DNA from 4 places in the Micromonospora sp. ATA51 genome. Region 3 is predicted to be linked to each of the others. Evidence: riboswitches for the same ligand, from Rfam matches in the RefSeq annotation. Region 3 holds a riboswitch; each other region holds the start of a gene.
What was found. Region 3 has a riboswitch for cyclic di-AMP ahead of JNW87_RS10055 (NlpC/P60 family protein). Riboswitches for the same ligand answer to the same signal wherever they lie in the genome.
Positions count from the first base shown of each region.

Region 1: it holds a riboswitch for cyclic di-AMP, as region 3 does, so the genes downstream of both, JNW87_RS00940 (NlpC/P60 family protein) here and JNW87_RS10055 (NlpC/P60 family protein) in region 3, are expected to answer to the same signal.
Region 2: it holds a riboswitch for cyclic di-AMP, as region 3 does, so the genes downstream of both, JNW87_RS06660 (transglycosylase family protein) here and JNW87_RS10055 (NlpC/P60 family protein) in region 3, are expected to answer to the same signal.
Region 4: it holds a riboswitch for cyclic di-AMP, as region 3 does, so the genes downstream of both, JNW87_RS25675 (hypothetical protein) here and JNW87_RS10055 (NlpC/P60 family protein) in region 3, are expected to answer to the same signal.

Region 1 covers NZ_JAEVHJ010000002.1:62,039-65,463, reverse strand. Annotated here, with positions in the region: gene JNW87_RS00945 (HAMP domain-containing sensor histidine kinase) at 1-540, shown strand, start outside; gene JNW87_RS00940 (NlpC/P60 family protein) at 732-1,868, opposite strand; cyclic di-AMP (ydaO/yuaA leader) riboswitch at 1,870-2,020, opposite strand; gene JNW87_RS00935 (SDR family oxidoreductase) at 2,324-3,088, opposite strand; gene JNW87_RS00930 (helix-turn-helix transcriptional regulator) at 3,188-3,425, shown strand, end outside.
Region 2 covers NZ_JAEVHJ010000024.1:1,756-5,180, reverse strand. Annotated here, with positions in the region: partial or broken gene JNW87_RS06670 (glycoside hydrolase family 3 protein) at 1-502, shown strand, start outside; gene JNW87_RS06665 (glycoside hydrolase family 3 C-terminal domain-containing protein) at 503-1,285, shown strand; cyclic di-AMP (ydaO/yuaA leader) riboswitch at 1,462-1,636, shown strand; gene JNW87_RS06660 (transglycosylase family protein) at 1,634-2,302, shown strand; gene JNW87_RS06655 (YbaB/EbfC family nucleoid-associated protein) at 2,480-2,917, shown strand; gene JNW87_RS06650 (DUF899 family protein) at 2,985-3,260, shown strand; partial or broken gene JNW87_RS06645 (M4 family metallopeptidase) at 3,247-3,425, opposite strand, start outside.
Region 3 covers NZ_JAEVHJ010000042.1:20,587-24,011, reverse strand. Annotated here, with positions in the region: gene JNW87_RS10060 (N-acetylmuramoyl-L-alanine amidase) at 1-1,642, opposite strand, end outside; cyclic di-AMP (ydaO/yuaA leader) riboswitch at 2,035-2,170, shown strand; gene JNW87_RS10055 (NlpC/P60 family protein) at 2,232-3,218, shown strand; gene dcd (dCTP deaminase) at 3,262-3,425, opposite strand, start outside.
Region 4 covers NZ_JAEVHJ010000203.1:2,024-5,448, forward strand. Annotated here, with positions in the region: gene JNW87_RS25670 (carbonic anhydrase) at 124-789, shown strand; gene JNW87_RS25675 (hypothetical protein) at 873-1,895, opposite strand; cyclic di-AMP (ydaO/yuaA leader) riboswitch at 1,900-2,030, opposite strand; gene JNW87_RS25680 (YibE/F family protein) at 2,185-3,425, opposite strand, start outside.

The DNA of each region.
Region 1 (3,425 bases), on a different contig from region 3:
CACGTCGTCAACAAGCGGGCGATCGACCTCACCGAGGCCCTCCTGCTGCTCAGCCGCGGCGACCGCGGAAACTTCACCCGCGAGAGCGTCGACCTCTCCCTCATCGCCGAAGAAGCCGCCGAAACGCTGCTTCCCCTCGCCGAACAGCGCCGGATCACGCTGGACGTCACCGGCGGGGCGGCCCAGACCAGCGGCTCCGCCGAGCTCCTGTTGCGGATGGTGACCAACCTCGTCCAGAACGCCGTCGTCCACAACCTCCCCGCTGACGGCACCGTGACGGTCCACACCGAGGCGCACGGCGACACGAGCGTGCTGCAGGTCGAGAACACGGGTCGTCGGCTCCCACCAGAACTGATACCGACCCTCACCGAACCCTTCCAGCGCGGAACGGAACGCGTACACACCGACGAACACGCCGGCGTCGGCCTCGGCCTGGCCATCGTGCACAGCATCGTCCGCGCCCACGACGGGACCCTCGACCTCGTCCCCAGCCCCGTCGGCGGTCTCCTCGTCACGGTCCGGCTGCCCGGCACGCCGTAGGCATCGTCCCCGAGCGGGGCCCCGTTCAGCCTGGCGCCGTTCTTGGCGATCAGGCCGGGCGCCAGCACCGACCTCCAGAGTGACGCCCCGGAGCCGGAGCACCGCCAGCGGGCTCGTTGCCCACATCCGCGGCGGCATGATCTTGAGAAAGCGTCATCGAGGTTGAGAACCTACAGCTCGGGACCGGACGGTCAGCCGGGGCGGCGAGCACCGCTGTACGGCATATCCGCCAGCTGGGCCATTCGGACCACGTCCCCGGTATGCGGGGCGTGGACGATCAGTCCGTTGCCGACGTAGATGCCCACGTGATGGTGATCGGAGTAGAAGAAGACGAGGTCACCCGTGCGAAGGTTTGCTCTGCTCACCGCCACACCTGCGGTCCATTGAGAACCTGTGTAATGGGTCAGCTGCACCCCGGCGGAGGCCCACGCGTACTGGGTCAGGCCGGAGCAGTCGAACGAGTCGGGACCGTCGGCCGCCCACACGTACGGCTCGCCGATCTGATTGCACGCGGTTTTCGCCGCGACGCCGCCGCTTCCCGTGATGGGGACGGCGGGACACTTCCCACCGATGAACAGCGAACTGGTCGACGTGATGGGTGAGCTGCTGCTCGCGGTGGCGGCTGTCTGCGCGGCGGCTGCGGCTCTGGCCGCCGCGGCGTCCGCGGCCGCCTTGGCCGTTGCGGTCGCCTCCGCGGCGGCGACCTGTCTGTGTAGCGCATCCAGCCGCTTGATCTCGGCGTCGATGGCCTTCTTGCGAGCCGCCAGCTGGGCCTGCTGGCGCTGCTGTATCGCGATCAGCGCGTCAACCTTCTCCTTGTCGGCGTCGTAGCTCGCCTGCTGGGCCGACAGCCGGGTGATCTGTCGCTGCTCCGAATTTGCCACCTGATTCACGAGCGCGAGCTGATCCCCCAACGCGATCGGCGGCGAGCCGCGGGACAGCAGGGCGTTGAATGTGGAAAGCGATTTTTCCTGCTTGTAGTACCCCGTCACAATCTCCTGGACCCGGGTCCTGCTGATCTCCACCGACTTGCCGAGCGGCTCGATCCTCCGGCTCAGTTCGGCCGACCTCCGCTGGTCCACGGCCAGTTCCGACCGGACCTTGTTGTACTGCTCGATGACGGGTTCGAGCTTTTGCCACGCCGCATCGATCTGCTGCTGCACATCGGCGGCCGACGGTGCGGCGTGGGCGGGGGCCGCTGGCCCGACGGCCACCATGGCCGCCGCCGCGACGGCGAGGATTCTGGTGAACAGACGCGATCCGGCGGGCCGGGTGCGCACGGGTGGCAACGGCTTCGGCTCCTTCCACTCGAGGCCGACGCACCCCACGTGCACCGACCTCGACCGCCTGCCGGGTTAGCTGACGGGTTCGGGCGTGGAAGGCGCCCTACCGCTGATGCGGATTCACCCCGAAACCTGCGGTGGTTCCCCGGCTCGCCTGGCGACGCCAGTGACGTCCAGCGACTCGGCGGTGGCCGTCCCGGGGCACTCCAGGTGGAGACCGACATCCGGAACGGACGCTGACCAACATTAGTGAGGACGGCCCGGAGAAATCAACGAGCCGGTGACGCCAATTCCCTGCGCTGTCAAGCGGGCACATTGGGTGCCGGAATTGTGCGTACGTAAGACTCCGCTAATCGGATTCTTAATCTTTCCTAATCTTGGCCTTCAACCTGCGCGCTATTTTTCTTCGGCAACCCTCAGGTGACGCTTGACCGTTTCCCGACGTCATGGCGGCTCCATGGTCCCGTAAGCGAGCCACCCGCCGCCGGGGCCGGCCGAGACTACTTCCCGTGGGGGTCGGACGCGTTGAGCGTCGCGACGACCTGGTCGTAGTCGCCGCGCGCCTCGCCGTAGCGGAGGAACTTCACCCGCTCGACCTGGATCTCCTTCGCGTCGGGCTGCGACTCGAGCAGCGCGACGACCTCCGCCACGAACTCGTCCAGCGGCACCCCGTACTCGCTGGTCTCCTGCCCGGGCAGCAGCGCGGTGCGGACGGCCGGCGGTTCGAGCTCCACGATCTTCACGGTCGTGTCCGCGAGCTGCAGCCGGATCGACTCGCTGAGCATGTGGATCGCGGCCTTCGACGCGTTGTAGCTCGGGGTGACCTTGAGCGGCGCGAACGCGAGGCCCGAGGAGACGGTGACGATGGTGGCGTCCGGCTGCGCCTGCAGGTGCTCGATGAACGCGGCGATGAGGCGGATCGGGCCGAGCACGTTGGTCGTCAGCACCGCCTCGGCCGAGGCGAGGAACGATTCCGGCTTGTGCCAGTCCTCGATGCGCATGATGCCGGCCATCGTGACGAGGACATTCAGGTCCGGGTGCTTCGCCAGCACCTCCTTCGCGGCGGCGTCGATGCTCGCGGCGCTCGTCGTGTCGATCGCCACGGTGTCGATGTCGGGTTGCTCCGCGGCGATCTGCTCGAGCAGGTCGGTGCGCCGACCGCCGACGATGACCGTGTTGCCCTTGGCCCGCAGCTCGAGCGCCAGGGCGAGACCGATCCCGCTCGTGGAGCCGGGGATGAAGATGGTGTTTCCGGAGATGTTCATGCACCGAGCTTCGCCGTCGTCCCGGGTTCGGGGCAGAGACCGGTCATCGGGGGATCCGCAATCCCTGGTTCGCGCCCGCCGCAGCCGGATACTGGGATCATGGATCGTGCAGCACTGGCCGATTTCCTGCGCCGCCGCCGCGAGGCGCTGCAGCCCGGGGACGTCGGGCTGGCTGCGGGCGCGCGCCGGCGTGCACCGGGCCTGCGCCGTGAGGAGGTCGCTGCCCTCGCCGCGATGTCGACCGACTACTACACCCGGCTCGAACAGCAGCGCGGCCCGCAGCCGAGCGCGCAGATGCTCGCGTCGCTCGCCCGGGCGCTGCGGCTGACGAAGGACG
Region 2 (3,425 bases), on a different contig from region 3:
ACGACCGCTGGGGCCGCACCTACGAATCGTTCGGCGAGACGCCGGACCTCCCCTCCAACATGACCACGCTGATCACCGGGCTCCAGGGCCCGTCACTCGGCGGGCCCACGTCAGTGCTGGCCACCGCCAAGCACTACCTCGGCGACGGGGGCACCGCGGGCGGCGACGACCAGGGCGACACCCAGCTGACCGAGGCCGAGTTGCGGACCGTCCACCTGCCACCGTTCCAGGCCGCGGTGCAGCGCGGCGTCGGGTCGTGATGATCTCGTACAGCAGCTGGAACGGCGTGAAGACGCACGGCAACCGGTACCTGATCACCACCGTCCTCAAGGGTGAGCTCGGCTTCACCGGCTTCGTCGTCTCCGACTGGAACGGCATCGACCAGATCGACGGCGCCGCCGGCTTCACCGCCGCCGAGGTCACCGCCGCGGTCAACGCCGGCATCGACATGGTGATGGTGCCCGCCGCCTGGAAGACCTTCATCAGCACCCTGCGTGCCGAGGTGCAGAACGGCCACGTGCCGCTGAGCCGGATCGACGACGCGAACCGGCGGATCCTGACCAAGAAGTTCGAGCTGGGCCTCTTCGAGCGGCCGTACACCGACCGGAGCTGGACCCCCACGGTCGGCAGTGTCAGCCACCGCGCGCTCGCCCGGCAGGCCGTCCGCGAGTCGCAGGTGCTGCTGAAGAACACCGGCAGCGTGCTGCCGCTGGCCCGGGCCGACAACAAGATCTTCGTGGCCGGCCGGAACGCGGACAACATCGGCAACCAGAGTGGCGGCTGGACCATCTCCTGGCAGGGTTCCTCCGGCAACATCACGCCGGGCACCACGATCCTGCAGGGCATCCGGGCCGCGGTCGGTCCGACCACGACGGTCACCTACAACCAGCGCGGCACCGGTATCGACGGCAGCTACCGGGCCGCGATCGCCGTCGTCGGCGAGACGCCGTACGCCGAGGGCCAGGGCGACCGGACCGGCAGCATGAGCCTGGACCGGGAGGACCTGCGCACCATCGCCACCCTGCGCAACGCCGGCGTGCCGGTGATCGTGGTGCTGGTGTCCGGCCGGCCGATGGACATCGCCACCGAGCTGCCCAGATGGGACGCGCTGCTGGCGTCCTGGCTGCCGGGCACCGAGGGTGCCGGCGTGGCCGACGTCCTCTTCGGCGCCGCGCCCACCGGGAAACTGCCGATGACCTGGATGAACTCGGTCAGCCAGCAGCCCATAAACGCCGGTGACGGGCAGGTTCCGCTCTTCGCCCAGGGCTACGGCCTGACGTACTGAACGGGTCCGCGGAGGCCGTCGGGCAGTCGACCCGGCGGCCTCCCTATTGCATGTTCGGGAGCGTCGCAACTCGGAAATCCCCGCCTTCGCTCGGCCGGGTGAAGAACTTCACAAGAAGTGGGCGATCGTCCGAAATCATTCCTAACGTCGTATCCGTTCGCGATCGCGGACACCACGGACCGGTAACGCCTAATTCCGCCGCCGGCCCCCGTGGTACCTGGACCTCAGGCGGGAGCGGGGGACCCACACGTTCCTCGGTGCTCGACACCTCGGGGTGAAGCCGCCGACCGGCGGCCGGGCTCCTCGGCCCGAACCCGACAGCTCACCTCGTCGGCGTGGAGGAAATCCATGGCAACTGAACACAGCGCACGTCACCGCCGGACCGGCCGCCGTCGGGTCGCCGTCGGGGCGCTCGTCGTCGGCGCGGCCACCGGTGCCGCCGCGATCCTCGGCCCGGCCGCGCCAGCCAGCGCGGCCAGCGTGAACTGGGACGCCATCGCCCAGTGCGAGTCCGGCGGCAACTGGCACATCAACACCGGCAACGGCTACTACGGTGGCCTGCAGTTCTCCAAGGGCACCTGGAACGGCTACGGCGGCCAGAAGTACGCCAGCCGGGCCGATCTGGCCAGCCGCGGCGAGCAGATCGCGATCGCCGAGAAGGTCCTCGACGGGCAGGGCATCGGTGCCTGGCCGGTCTGCGGCAAGAAGGGCGGCTCGACCAAGCGCTACTCCACCAGGGACTCCGGGTCGGCGTCCCGTTCGGACTCCGGCAGCAAGTCCAAGGCGGAGAAGCGCTCCTCGCGGAGCGAGCGGCCGACCACCCGCAGCCACCGGCGTACCGCGCCGGCCTCGGGCGGCTCGGGCACCTACGTGGTCAAGCCGGGCGACACGCTGTCGATGATCGCCGACGCGCGGGACCTGGCCGGCGGCTGGCACGCGCTGTACGAGCGCAACAAGCGCGTGGTCGGCGACGATCCGGGCCTGATCTTCCCGGGTCAGCGGCTGCGCCTGCGCTGACGTACCACCGGCTCCGGCCCACGGGCCGGAGCCGGCGCAGCGGACGAACGCCCGGCCGGAGCACCGGCCGGGCGATCGCCGTCCGGAATGGTGGACGGGACGCCGAGGTGGCGGGCGGGCCGAGTGGCGGATTGCTATCGTCACGGTGCTCGGAAAGGACGTGAAGAAAGCGCGGGTATGACCAACGAACCGTTCTCCGCGGCCGCGAGCCTGGATGAACTGCTGACCCGGACCCAGCAGGCGTTGTCGGCGATGCGCTCCCGGCCCGTCGAGCACCCCGACGGCGATGCGGAGGAACTGCTGCGCGCCGACGGCACGGCGGCCGACGGGCTGGTGCGAGCCGTGGTCGTCCAGGGTGGACGGCTGGAGTCCGTCACCGTCGACCCGCGGCTGTCGGCGGCGGGCGTCGAGGCCGTCTGCGGGCACATCGTGGTGGCCGTCAACGCCGCCCTCGCCGACCTCGAAGCCCAGGTCAGCGCCTCGGCACGGGCCGACGCGGACGCCCTGGCCGCGCGGCTCGGCGGCCTGCGGGAGCAGTCCAGGCGGCAGATGGAGATGTTCAGCCAGGCGATGGAACACGCCGCGGCCCGGCTGGGCGGCGGCCGGCCGGACTGACCCGCGCCGACCGACCGAGGCGCGCCCGGGCCGGCAGAATGTCGGTGCTCCGGTTCAGGATCCCGGCATGGAGAAACCGCGGATCGTGACGGCCGAAGAGTGCCAGCGGGAACGCGACGAGCTGCTCAAGGCCGAGAAGGAAGCCACCCGGGCGCTGGACGCGCTGGCCGCGCGGCGTCGTCGCCTCCCGATGGTCAAGTTCGACCACGGGTACGCGTTCGAGTCGCCGACCGGCAGGAAGAGGCTGCTCGACTTCTTCGAGGGGCGGCGACAGCTCGGCGAAGCGGTCGGTCGCCGGGAGGACGACGACCGACCGCTTTCCTTGATGATCAGCTCAGGTTGAGCGCGGTGTCGTCGATCACGAAGGACGTCTGCAGCGAGCTGTCCTCCACACCGCTGAACGAGATGGTCGCGGTGGTGCCGGCCAGCGACGAGACGTCGAAGGACTTCAGGACGTAGCCGGCGGCGGCGTTCACGTTGGAGTACGTCGCCAGGGTGGTGCTGCCGG
Region 3 (3,425 bases):
GGTACGGGATGGTGGCCGGGTAGGCGGCCCGCTCGGGGTAGGCCCGCCCGTACACCGGGATCGTGGTCTTGCCCGGCTTGGGCGTCACCACGAAGCCCTGCGCCCACTTCGCGGTGGGCGCGGCGGACGGGTTGAAGAACCAGGCCTTCTGGCCGAGGTACCAGATCGCGGTCCAGTCACCCTGGACGTCCGCGAGGGCGTACGTCTGGCCGGCCGAGGCTCGGGCGCCGTGGTCGGAGATGTACATGGTGTCCGGGGTGCCGTTCGGCCGCAGGCCACGGTCGTTGACCAGCGGGGCGAGCTCGCTCGGCCCGGTGCGCAGCACGACCGAGGAGGAGCCGCGCAGCGGGCACGGCGCGGCGGGCGGCGTCGGCTTCGGCACGCCCGGCGGCTGCTGGTTGCAGCCGATGAACGCCGGCTGGTTGCTGGCGTAGTCCGGGTCGATGGTGACCAGGCCGGTGTGCGGGGTGCCGGTGCCCTGGAACGGCGCCTTCATCAGGTCGAAGTAGTGCGACCAGTCCCAGTACGGTCCCGGGTCCCAGTGCATGCCGGCCACGGTCCCGGCGGTGGTGCCGGGGACGTTGTCGTGGCCGAGGATGTGCTGCCGGTCCAGCGGGATCTGGAACCGCAGCGCCAGGTGCCGGACCAGCTTGGCCGAGGTCCGGTACATCGCCTCGGTGTACCAGGTGCCGTGGCCGGCGAAGCCCTCGTGCTCGATGCCGATGGACTTGGCGTTGACGTACCAGTTGCCGGCGTGCCAGCCGACGTCCTTCGCCTTGATGTGCTGGGCGACGTAGCCGTCCACCGAGCGCAGCGTGTAGTGCCAGCCCAGGTAGGTCTTGTCCTTGACCAGGTTCACGCTCGGGCCGAAGTAGCCCTCGGTGTCGTGGATGACGATGTACTCGATCTTCTGCTGCGCCGGCCGGTTGCCGAGGTCGTGGTTGCCGTAGGTCACCTCGCCGGTCTTCGGGACGACGTACTCCGCGTACGGCGCGGGGATCCACTCGCAGGCGAGGCGGACCGGGCACTCCAGGCCGTCCGGGCGCTCCGCGCGGCGCAGCCCGAGCCGGTGCAGCCCGGACTCGTCGGGGGTCACCTGGCGCGCGGTGAGGGTCACCCGCTGGCCGTCGTCGGTGGTCCGGCTGGCCCCGATGCTGATCTGGTCGTACACCTCGTCGGCGAAGGCCGCCGCCGCGTCCTCGGTGTCCGCGCCGGAGTACCGGGCCACCGCGCCGTACCAGGCCGCCGGGTCGCTGTCGGCGCCGACCGGCGCGGCCAGTTCCTTCTGGTACGACGCGAGCAGCGCCGCCCCGCCGCGGATGTTGGCGGTGGCGTCGGTGCGCAGCGTCTCCTCGGCCACGCCGGTGAGCGCGGCGGCGGCGTCGAGGGTCTGCAGGGACGCCTGCGGCAGGTCGTCGCCGGTCGCCTCGGCGGCGGCCGACGTGTCGACCACCAGCGGCCGGGCGTCGTCGCCCCGGGGGTCCTCGTTCTCGTCGACGTGTGAGCTGCCGGGGGTCGAGGCGACCTGTTCGGCGTCGGTCAGGTGCATCGGCCCGTAGCCGCCGCTGGTGCTCGGCTGGCCGGGGTGGGTGTCCCAGCGGGACTCCAGGTACGACACGCCGAGCAGGACGCTCTCCGGCACGCCGTACTCGGCCGCCGCGGCGGCGTACTGCTGCTGGCGGTCGGCGACCCGGCGGCCAGGGGCTCGGCGGCGACGGGTCCGGTGCTGAGAAGGGCGGTCGCCGCAGCCACGGCGGTGGCGAGCAGAACTCGTCTGCTCGGCGGCAAGGGTGGACGGAGCATCGAACCTCCAGGTCGGGCGGAAGTCACTGCGTGCTCACCCTCACCCCACCCATGGCGTTGGGTCAATACCTTTCCCCACAGTGATGTTGAGTGAAGGAAACCTTCACCAGCGCGGCCCATGCGAATTCGGGTACGGAGTGTCACGGCGCCCCGGGTTGCGGATTGATAACGGCGCTCTCTACTCTGGTCAATCGTCGACCGGAATGTGCATCGCCCAACCCGGGTGGTGACGGTCCGACACCGCCGAGTCGCCTCCGGGCGAGCCGGGGACCCAGTTACCTGGGGTGAATCCGCAGCACTGCGGTAGGGCGGCTCCCTTCCCGTCCGAACCCGTCAGCTAACCCGGTAGGCGGCCAGCGAAGAAGGAGTCAGGAAGCCCGGTGGCACACCATGCCCCGCGGCGACCGTCGGTCCGGTCGAACGACCGGATGACGGCTGCGCCGCGTCCACGCTGGTCCCGCTTCACCACCGCCCTCGCCGCCCTGGCCGGTACCGCCGTCATCCTGACCGGCGGCGCCACGGCGGCTCACGCCGACCCGTCGGTCGCCGAGATCGAGCGCCAGATCGACCAGGACTGGAACAAGCTCGAACCGATCATCGAGCAGCACAACGCCACCCGTCAGGACCTCGCCGCCAAGCGGAAGCAGGCCGAGGCCCTGGCCAAGCAGATCGCCCCGTTGCAGCTCCAGGTCGACCTCGCCATGGGTCAGGTCGGCGGCCTCGCCGCCGACGCCTACAAGGGCGACAACCTGTCGACGGTGAACGCGCTACTGGGCAGCCGGTCGCCGAGCGACGTGGTCACGAGCCTCGAACTGCTCGACCGCTTCGCCCACCGCCAGCAGCAGCAGGTACGCAACGTCGTCGAACTCCGCGACGAGCTGGCCGCCAAGAAGAAGCCGCTCGACGAGATGGTCGCCCAGCTGACCCGGACCGAGGCCCAGCTCGCGGCGAAGAAGAAGCAGATCAACGCCGAGATCGCCAAGCTGGACAAGCTCCGCCTCAAGATCTACGGCAGCGGTGGCGGCGGCCCGCTGCGGCCCGCGCCCTGCCCGTCCGGCTACCCGGGCGGCCCCGCCGGGGTCGCGGTCAAGTTCGCCTGCGCCCAGATCGGCAAGATCTACGTCTGGGGCGCCGCCGGCCCGGACCACTACGACTGCTCCGGCCTGACCATGGCCGCCTGGGCCAAGGCCGGCGTCTCGCTGCCGCACAACGCCCGGCAGCAGCACGACGTCACCCGCCGGATCAGCCGGAGCGAGCTACGCGCCGGTGACCTGGTCTTCTACTACAGCGACCTGCACCACGTCGGCATGTACGTCGGCGGCGGCTGGGTGGTGCACGCCTCCCAGTCCGGCAAGCCGATCACGATGAAACGCGTCGACGACGGCCAGATCAACAGCTACGGCCGACCGGGCTGATCCACCGGCAGGGGCTCTCGCGTGGCGGGGGCCTCTTCCGCGATCAGCGGGTCGGCCAGGTGCGCCAGTTCTGCCAGGACCGGCTCGGCGTCGGACCGCGCTGCCCCTGGTAGCGCGAGCCGTAGACGGCCGAGCCGTACGGGTGCTCGGCCGGCGAGGAGAGCCGGAAGATGCAGAGCTGCCCGATCTTCATCCCGGGCCAGAGGG
Region 4 (3,425 bases), on a different contig from region 3:
TATGAAATCCGTATCACGTAAATCTTGACGTGCCTTCGGCTGCGTGTGACGGTTGGGGCCGAGGCCGCCTGCGCCGCCGGCCCGGCTGACCAGGTCGTTTCGCGCGAGGACGAGGTGAGGGAATTGACCCCGACCACTCCGGAGCAGGCACTCGCCGAGTTGCACGCCGGGAACCGGCGGTTCGTCACGGGCGTTCCGCGCCACCCCAACCAGGATGCCGGCCACCGGGCGGCGGTCGCCGACGGCCAGCACCCCTTCGCGGTGATCGTCGGCTGCTCCGACTCCCGCCTCGCCGCCGAGATCATCTTCGACCGCGGCCTGGGCGACCTCTTCGTGGTCCGGACCGCCGGCCACACGACGGGTCCCGAGGTGCTCGGCAGCGTCGAGTACGCCCTGACGGTGCTCGGCACCCCGCTGGTGCTGGTGCTCGGGCACGACTCCTGCGGCGCGGTGCAGGCCGCCAAGGAGGCGGTCACCACCGGCAGGACCCCCGCCGGGCACCTCGGCGCGGTGGTCGATGCCGTGGTGCCCAGCCTGCGCCGGGCGGCGGCGGAGGGCGTCGAGGACATCGACGGCATCGTCGACATCCACATCGCGCAGACCGTCGAGGCGCTGCTGGCCAGCTCCCCCGTCCTGGCCGGTGCGGTGGCCGCCGGGCGGTGCGCGGTGGTCGGCATGTCGTACCAGCTCGGCGCGGGCGAGGTGCGGACGGTGGCCACCGTTCCGGCGGGTGCGCCGACCAGGCCGCCCGCCCAGGTCGAGCACCCCACGCCCACCGCCGTCGGCTGACGCCGCGCCACCGGCACACGACGACCGAGGGGCCGTCCCGCGCGGTTCGGCGGGACGGCCCCTCGGCCGTGGTACGTCGTCGGTCAGAGCAGCGACATGTGCACGTGGTCGGTGTGGTTGGACGGCCCGCTGTAGGACTTCCAACCGGTCGCCGGGAACCAGATCTGCCGGTTCCAGATCACGTAGTAGATGCCGAGCCGGTCCGCGTTGCGGATCAGGAATGCGGCGACGTTGTTGCCGTACATCCGGGTGTCGTTGTTGTGCCAGGGGGCGAACCCGCTGTTCTGCAGCGACCAGTCGCAGGCCCGGCCCTTCGGGTGCTCCCACGGCCCGCCGGACCGGTAGCAGCCGGCGAAGCGGTTGAAGCCGGCCCGCCTCACCTCCTTGTACGCGTGCAGCGTGCGCGGCGTGATGCAGCCGGAGGTGGTGGGGTCGTTCTCGCTGCACGACTCCGGCTTCCAGTCCCCGTCGGCGGTGCGGCCGGGGCCGATCCGGGCGACCGGCGAGGTGGCCGAGACCAGGCCGCCGGTGAAGCCCTTCCCGCCGACCAGGGCGAGCGCCTTCTCCGTCTCGACTTTCTCCCGGGCCATCGCGTTCGTCAGCGTCTGCTGGGCGCGCACCTCGGCGTCGAGCGCCAGCTTGGCCTGTTCGGCGCGGTTCTTCGCCGCGTTGACCTCGGCCAGCTTCTGCGCGTTGACCATGTTCAGCTCGTCCAGGGCGGCGGCCCGCCGGACGAACGAGTCCGGGGCGTTGCTCTCCAGCAGCATGGCCACCGCGCCGATCCGGCCGGTCCGGTACGACTGTGCCGCGATCTGGGACACCTGCGGGCGCAGGGCGTCCAGCTGGTGCTGCGCCGCGCGTACCTCCAAGGCGAGCTGGAGCTGGCGCTGCCTCGACTTCGCCAGCTTGGTCTTCGCCTGCACGTAGTTGCGGTTGGCGGCCTCGATGGCGTCGGTGATGAGCTTCGGCTCGGCGTCCTCCTCGTGCCCCGAGGGGGTGGGGGGCGTCGTCGGCGCCGCGATCGCCGGCGCGGGGCCGGCGACGATGGTGAACGCGGTGAGCACGGCCACCACGGGGGTCAGCCAGCGGCGCAGGGGTGCCGTCACAGTGTTCCCTTCCGTCGACCGCCGACCGGGTTAGCTGACGGGTTCGGGGCGGAAGTGGCCCCTACCGCTGGCGCGGATTCACCCCATGTACCTGGTTCCCCGGTTCGCCGTACGGCGATTGGGCGGCGGTACCGCAGGCGCCGCTGCGCGCCTTCGGCGGTGACCGGCAGCGAGGTTACCCGAGAGTCCTCCCGAGGATCTACGTCCGGAAGCCGACTAAAAGCGGTAATTCGACGGCCAGCTCCGTGACCAGCATCGCGTTTGGCGCGGGCGGTCACGCTGCGCAGTTTCACCATGCGGTGTCCGTGCTCCTCCCCGGTCCGGTCCGGCCGCCGTGGGCGTCCCCGGTCGCGCCGCTGCGTGGTGCGCTGAGCGCCGCCAGCGCGGCGTCCGGCTCCGCGGGGGGACGGGACGCCGGCGCGGCGGGCTGCCCCGCGCCGCCCCGACCGGCGGTGGTCACCACGGCCGCCAGGCCGGTGGTGAGGGGTACGGCGGCGATCAGGCCGATCGTGGCCACCGCGCTGCGAACGATCTCCTGCGCCATGAACTCGCTGGTGAGGATCTCGCTCACCGGCCGCGAGTCGGCGACGAGCAGGAGCAGGAGCGGCAGCGAGGCGCCCGCGTACGCCAGCACGATGGTGTTGACCGTGGAGGCGATGTGGGCGCGGCCGACGCGGGTGGCCGCGCGGTAGAGCTGCAACCGGGACAGCCCCGGATTGGCGTGCGCCAGCTCGGTGACGGTGGCCGCCTGGGTGACCGTCACGTCGTCCAGCACGCCCAGCGAGCCGATGACGATGCCGGCCAGCAGCAGCCCGTGCAGGTCGACGTCCCGCTGGAACATCGACAGCGTGGTGGCGTCCTCGCTGCCGAATCCGGTCAGGTGGGTGGCGGCGGTGGCGAGCGTGCCGAGGACACCGGTCAGCACCAGGCTGCCGAGGGTGCCGAGAACCGCCACCGAGGTCTGCGCGGTGATCCCGTGGGTCAGGTACAGCACCACGAACATGATAAGCGCCGAGCCGACGATCGCCACCAGCAGCGGTGGCTGGCCGGCGCCGATCCCCGGCAGCACGAAGCCGAGCAGGATGGCGAAGCTCGCGACCAGGCCGCCGAGCGCGGCCAGCCCCCGCCAGCGGCCGAACGCGACGATGGCGACGGCGAACAGTGCCGCCAGCCACACCAGCGGCTTGCCCCGCTGGTGCTCGGCGATGTTGTAGCTCTTCGTCGCGGGGTCGGCCGGGTCCACCAGTTCCACCAGGACGATCCGGTCGCCGACCTCGACGGTGGGCGCGCCGGGGCCGACGGGAATCGGGGTCTCCACCTGGCGGCCGGCGTCCGGGCCCTGCTCGACCGCCACGCGGACGGTGCCGCAGGGCCCGGCGGAGCCACCCGGGGTGCCCTCCGGCACCTCCGCCGCCGGCGGGCACGGCTCGGTGACCACCCGGGTCACCGTGCCGTGGTAGCGCGGCACGTCGGCCGCGCGCTCCGGGGCCGGGGTGTCCCGGGGCCAGAGCACCAGGGCGGCGAGCACGC